Regions from separate parts of the Alteromonas sp. LMIT006 genome, predicted to be linked through region 1. Evidence: predicted binding sites of a transcription regulator. Region 1 holds the regulator's gene; each other region holds the start of a gene.

Region 1 (2,281 bases):
AAGGGTAGCTACTCATAGCTACCCTTTTCAGTATTCTGCAACAGGTTAACCGTTTACGAAATCAACACCTAGTTGAATATCGCCACGTAAGCCATCTAACATGTCCGCTTTTGCTTGTTGTTCAAATGCACTTAATTCGCCGTAGGATAAAATTTCTTCTACGCCGTTTTTACCTAAACGTACTGGGTGCGCAAAGAATGCTGCGTCATCAGAGCCATCAACTTGTACGTAAGTGTACTCAGTAACCTCTTCACCTTGCATTGCTGCAACTAGAGATAAACAGAAACGCGCAGCCGCTTGACCCATTGATAATGTAGCAGAACCGCCACCCGCTTTCGCTTCAACAACCTCAGTACCGGCATTTTGGATACGAGTAGTAAGCGCCGCAACTTCTTCATCAGAGAAAGATGCGCCTTCAACTTGAGAAAGTAAAGGAAGAATAGTCGTACCTGAGTGACCACCGATCACTGGTACGTGAACATCAGCGACATTTAGACCTTTTGCTTCAGCAACAAACGCTTCAGCACGGATTACGTCAAGCGTGGTCACACCGAATAATTTGTTTTTGTCGTAAACGCCTTTTGCTTTCAAGGTTTCGGCTGCAATCGCAACTGTCGTGTTCACAGGGTTAGTAATGATGCCAACACATGCGTTTGGACAGTTATCGGCAATTGCTTCAACTAAGTTTTTAACAATACCAGCGTTGATATTAAATAAATCAGAACGATCCATACCAGGCTTACGAGGCACACCCGCTGGAATCAAAACAATATCACAACCTGTTAATGCGTCTGCTAAATTATCCGCACCATGACCAGTTACTGCAACAGCAGTTGGGATGTGGCTTAGATCAACCGCAACACCAGGAACCACTGGAGCAACGTCATATAACGCAAGTTCAGAACCCGCAGGCAATTGCGTTTTAAGTAATAAAGATAATGCTTGGCCGATACCGCCAGCAGCGCCTAAGACTGCTACTTTCATGTTTTTCTCCTAAACGATAGTAGATAGTGTGTTGTTGCCTTCCACCCTAATCGACATGGCTTGAGTAAGCAATTGTCCATTAGTTGTAGGTATTAGTTGTAGGTGATAGTTATAGGTACGAATTGCTTTATTTCAAGCCCTAATGCAAAATACCAATAAAAATAAGTATTCTTGATCAAGGGATCATTATGCCTACCGCCAAACAAGAAGAGTTGATTAAAGCGTTTAAAGCGATTCTTACCGCCGAAACCTGTGGCTCTCAAAGCGATATTGTTGAACAACTCAAAGCGAGTGGGTTTGACAATGTCAGTCAATCAAAAGTCTCTCGCATGCTGACCAAGTACGGCGCTGTGCGAACACGTAACGCGCTCGGTGAAATGGTATATTGCTTGCCGCCTGAATTGGGTATGCCCACTGCCAAGAGCCCTTTAAAACAGCTGGTGTATGATGTCACTCATAACAACGTGATGGTGGTTATTCGCACAAGCCCTGGGGCCGCACAGTTAATTGCAAGACTACTGGATTCACTGGGCAAGAAAGATGGAGTATTGGGGACCATAGCTGGGGATGATACGATTTTTATCGCCCCCGCTGACATCGCCAAAATAGACGATGTGTGTCGCTACGTGGAAGATTTATTTGAAAATGTGTAACTAAGCGTCTACTCTCCCGTTTGGGAAAAGGCAACATCACGGATAATTATGTTCAACAGACGCTTCGTTTATTCTTTCTTTCTGGCATGTACATTGACCGCATGTGGCGGTGGTGGAGGTGGCAGTGCAACACCTCCTCCCTCCAATAATACTGGTACCCCTTCACAGCCTACTGCAAGCGACAGAGACGTCATTAACAATGGCCTAAATCGCAGTCAAACCGAGCTTGAACGCGCCGCCAAAGGCCTTGTTGATAGCAGCTATACAGGAAGCCAATCCCCATCCACCATGAGCCTGAGCAATGTGTTACAACAATACGATATGCTCATTGGGAATATGCAGATCAATACCGTCGATATTGCACTGGAAAATGCTTTGGATTTTGAAATTGGTTCTGCTACGAGTTTTTCTAGTGTCTGTAATTATGGTGGCAATATGGTCATCGCAACCAAACTCAACAGTGATGCAGAAGGTAATATCACCATCAAATTTAATCGGTGCCAAGCTAACCTTGACATTATTATCAGCGGGCAAATGACAGTCGTCATCACCGAGAACACCAACTCATTTATTAGTATGTCTGCTTACTTTAGCGACATTGCTGTGAATTATTTCGATGAACTGGTCACCATGAATGGCTTCAT
Region 2 (2,281 bases), 1.2 Mb from region 1:
AAAATTCGAGCATCAACACCTTTTAAGCTACCTTCAAATTGTGCGTATTTTTTGCGAACATCGCGAAAGTACGTAGCAATGTGTTCAAAACTCTCCAGCGCAAATCCCGTATCTCGCTCAGTCCCTTCGACCATAGATATCACGGTTTCTGTTGCAGTATGACCATACGTCATGGACATCGGAGAAATGGCGGTATCGAGCATGTCAATGCCCGCATCAATGGCTTTTTGATACGTCGCGGTCGATAGACCTGTCGTAGCATGACATTGCATCGCAATGGGTACATCAACGGTCTTTTTGAGTGCGGTCACTAAGGTTTCGCATTCATATGGGTTTAATAAACCCGCCATGTCTTTAATACAAATCGAATGTACGCCTAAATCTTCTAAGCGCTTAGCCATATCTAACCAGAGCTCTAAGTTATGCACCGGAGAAATGGTATATGCCAATGTGCCTTGAGCGTGTGCACCGATATCCACTGCCGTCTTAATGGCCGTTTCAACATTGCGCACATCATTCATCGCATCAAAAATTCGGAATACGTCAACACCATTGGTATGCGCACGCTCAACAAATTTAGCGACGACATCGTCGGCATAGTGACGGTAGCCGAGCAGGTTTTGTCCACGTAACAGCATTTGTTGCTTGGTATTGGGCATGGCGGCTTTTAATTCGCGAATGCGCTCCCAAGGATCTTCGCCAAGGTAACGAATACAACTATCAAAGGTTGCCCCACCCCAAGATTCCATTGACCAATAACCTATTTTATCCAGCTCAGCTGCAATAGGTAACATATCATCCAAACGCATACGAGTCGCTAAAAGAGATTGATGCGCATCACGTAGCGCCAACTCAGTTAAGAGAAGTTTTTTTGACATTATATAGCTCCTTATGAACGACTAGTATTGCCTTGACGATACGCGTCAACTGCCGCTTTGATTGCGACCAACGTATCATCATTAGATTGCGTAGTAGGTTTTGGTGCTGCCATAGCAGGCGCGGGTTGTTGCGTTTGAGACTCAGGAAAAGCCAAACACAGCTTAGTCATGAGCTTGACGCTGAAGATCAAAATAGTAAGAAAAACAAACACCACCGCCATTCCGGTTGCAAGTAGTGTTGCCGCTTCAAACAAAAGCTCATTAATTTGGGTAGGTTCCATTAGAGACACTCCCATTAGTTTAGGATGTTTTCATTATCAACTAGATCAATACTCAATAACAAGGGAAAGGTGACCAATTTAATACTTTTTTCTTATAAATTTGCATAAATAGTCATTAATAACGCCAAAAAATTCATCATTTTTACATTTAAATAACAAGCGAGGAGTAGACAATGTCAGTTATTACTAGCGTTTCAGGTATTCTTTATTGCCTAAATTGACAGAATACGAAAATTGGTCTTACCATTTTATGTTTAATTATAGACGCAGGTTCTAGGCAACGAATTTTATTCACAAAATTGACTTTGAGTATTTACAATCACAGGAAAATAAAGGTAACTTTGACTTCATTGAAATCAAACAGGATGGTGTAAAAATGTCTCAAAATATAGCAGTGGTTTTATCTGGGTGTGGCGTCTTTGATGGAGCCGAAATCAACGAAGTTGTGTTAACGCTTTTACACCTCGAAAAGAACGGCGCAAGCTATCAATGTTTTGCGCCTGATCAGGCTCAGCATCATGTTATTAACCATATGACCGGTGAAGAAATGCCCGAATCGCGTAATGTGCTCATTGAATCTGCGCGCATTGTCAGAGGCAACATCAAGCCATTATCTGAATGTGTGGCGAATAATTTTGATGCGCTGATTATTCCAGGTGGTTTTGGTGTCGCAAAAAATCTGTCTGATTTTGCCTTTAACGGGACCAATATGACGGTGAACTCTCAATTGCTCGACTTAGCCAAAGATTTTAAAGACGCGCACAAGCCTGCAGGCTACATGTGCATTGCGCCAGCGCTTTGCTCACATATTTATGGAAAAGGCGTTAAAGCTACAATTGGTACGGATGAAGATACCGCATCAGCCTTGAACGCTATGGGGGCTCAACATTGCTCAGCACAGGTCGGAGATATTGTTATTGATGAAGAAAATAAACTCGTCACAACACCTGCGTATATGCTTGCAGAAAACATCGTACAAGCTGAGAGTGGAATAGCCAAGTTAGTGAGCGAAGTATTGAAGTTAGTATAAGCACATGCCCTCGCCGCTGCGCGATGCCTGCGGCAGTCCAAATCGCTCCAGACGATTTGTCGAACCTCTTATCGGTTCTCATCTTCCTTGCG
Region 3 (2,281 bases), 170 kb from region 1:
ATGGTGCTGCGTCTTTCAGGTCTGGAATCAGTGGAGTAACGAATTTACTCGTGCGAGCAATGGCCCAATCACGATTGCCTTTAATGGTGTTAATTTCACCATTGTGCGCTAGAAAGCGGAAAGGCTGAGCCAGTGGCCACTTCGGTAGGGTATTTGTTGAAAAGCGTTGGTGGAAGACACAAATACTTGACGTCAATCGCTCGTTTGCCAAGTCGAGATAAAAAGCAGGTAAATCTTTAGGCATGACCAAACCTTTATAAATGGTCACCAAACCTGACAAACAGCAAACATAAAAATCTGGGTCGTTTAATAAACGCTTCTCTGCACGGCGACGCACCATGTAAAGGCGTCTTTCAATATCTGTTTCGCGCCAGCCATTAGGTGCATTGACGAATACTTGCTCAATTTGCGGTACCCCAGTCAATGCCAGTTCGCCCAGTACTGATTTGTCGACTGGAACTTCACGCCAACCTACTACATCAAAGGTTTCTTTTATGAGTTCTTCGTTAATAACTGTTCGAGCCGCTTCAGCTAGAATAGGATCTTGGTTTAAAAAGACCATGCCAACTGCGAAATTTTTGTTTAAACGCCAGCCTTTATCTTCGGCAATACCACGGAAAAAATCATCAGGTTTAGCAAGAAGTAACCCGCACCCATCACCTGTTTTCCCATCAGCAGCAATGCCGCCACGGTGTTGCATACGATCCAAACCTTCAATAGCGGTGGATACCAAACGGTGACTAGGTTCACCTGTGGTGTGTGCGATAAGGCCAAAACCACAGTTATCCCGCGAATCAGTTGGCTGATATAAACTCATTAATGATCTCCATTAAAAAACATAAATAGCCACAATGCGTAGTGCATCGTGTGCATTCACTGTCTAGGGCACTTTTTTACTATAGCCTTACAAGCCTTGCGCAGTGTGCTGCGGCGCGAACTTGCAAACCACCTTGGCGGGCTCTCTCTTACTAGCTGATATTAGAATTCTTATGCATTTTTGTCTAGCAGACTGGCTAAAATACATTGAAGCGACAATTAGGTCAAATATTAGTTTGTTTATCCTGATTTACAAAATAGATTTTTATAAACTTTTTTTATAATGAAATCAATTGTTTAATTTTTTTATTGGGGCTAATAGATAGTGATGAATATTCTAAAAAAAACGTAGAAAAAATGAATTTATTCTAATCAAATGCGTTCACAAATTTGTAACATTATTCATTTTTATGAATTTTTATTCATTATTACTGGGTTTTAATGCTTGTTTTGATGGTGGGTTTAACGTCAATTTTTATTCAAACCTGAAAAGTGTCCTTAGAACTAGATTCTGATACAATGTATTTGTTGTTCAATAACTATTTATTGCCATGCATTCATCTCAATCACGTTACACTTGGGCTTTTCGTTTTGCTAGCTTTGTCGAACGGTACGGTACGTTAAAGCTCAGTCTCTTTTTTGTTTTATTAACACTCGGCTTTACCATTGGCGGTTCCTACGTAATCCGAGTGAGTTTGGACAGTGAGCCGACGCTCGAAGATTTTATGAGCGCAATTATCTTAACGATGCTGAGTGCACCGTGGGTGTTGTATTTTTTTAGCGAATTGGTCAAGCAGTTAGAACATTCTCGAGCTCATTTAAAAGAAGTGATTGAAGAATTAGAAAGTCTTCGAGAGGAAGACGTTCTTCTCAACAAAGAACTTCAGAATAATATCAAACAGCTCAACTACGAAATTGAACAACGCCGTAATGCTCAACTTGAGCGAGAAAAAGTGTTTGAAGAGCTCGAACGAGAAATTCGCGATAAATCAGAACAAGAAATTCAAGCACGTCGCTTATCTATGCTGTTACGTTCCATCATCGATGCTTCACCAGATTTAATTTATTATCGCAATGAAGAGGGCAAGTTTGCCGGCTGTAACCGAGTGGCAGAGGACTTAACGGGGCGAACCCAAGATGAGTTACTCGGACTTACTCCGCATCAAGTGTACGATGAGGAACTCGCTCGTCAGGTGGTCACTTCGGACAATGAAGTATTAGAGAAAAACGTGTCTTTGACTGAAGAGTTGTGGTTACGCTTTCACGATGGGCGCCGTCGTTATTTTGAAATGCGCAAAGTTCCATTCTTTGATCACGATGGCAATCGCCTTGGTCTGCTTGCATTTGGTCGAGATATGACTGAGCGTATGAAAGCTGAAAAAGCTGCAGAACAAGCCAGTAAAGACAAAACCAAATTCATCGCGACTATTTCTCATGAGTTGCGTACACCATTAAATGGCATAGT

The links. The regulator ArgR, encoded in region 1, controls arginine synthesis, uptake and breakdown. The targets are predictions, from matches to a motif close to ANTGAATANNTATTCANT.
Region 2: NLG07_RS06680 (OadG family protein) is a predicted target of ArgR. The motif match lies at 1,259-1,276, and genes of this name have one in related genera.
Region 3: gltB (glutamate synthase large subunit) is a predicted target of ArgR. The motif match lies at 979-996, and genes of this name have one in related genera.

What each region holds. Positions count from the first base shown of each region.
Region 1 covers NZ_CP101291.1:230,172-232,452, forward strand. Annotated here, with positions in the region: gene mdh (malate dehydrogenase) at 46-984, opposite strand; gene argR (transcriptional regulator ArgR) at 1,173-1,637, shown strand; gene NLG07_RS01100 (VCBS repeat-containing protein) at 1,686-2,281, shown strand, end outside.
Region 2 covers NZ_CP101291.1:1,417,806-1,420,086, reverse strand. Annotated here, with positions in the region: gene oadA (sodium-extruding oxaloacetate decarboxylase subunit alpha) at 1-878, opposite strand, end outside; gene NLG07_RS06680 (OadG family protein) at 890-1,159, opposite strand; gene elbB (isoprenoid biosynthesis glyoxalase ElbB) at 1,536-2,189, shown strand.
Region 3 covers NZ_CP101291.1:62,800-65,080, reverse strand. Annotated here, with positions in the region: gene gltB (glutamate synthase large subunit) at 1-817, opposite strand, end outside; gene arcB (aerobic respiration two-component sensor histidine kinase ArcB) at 1,368-2,281, shown strand, end outside.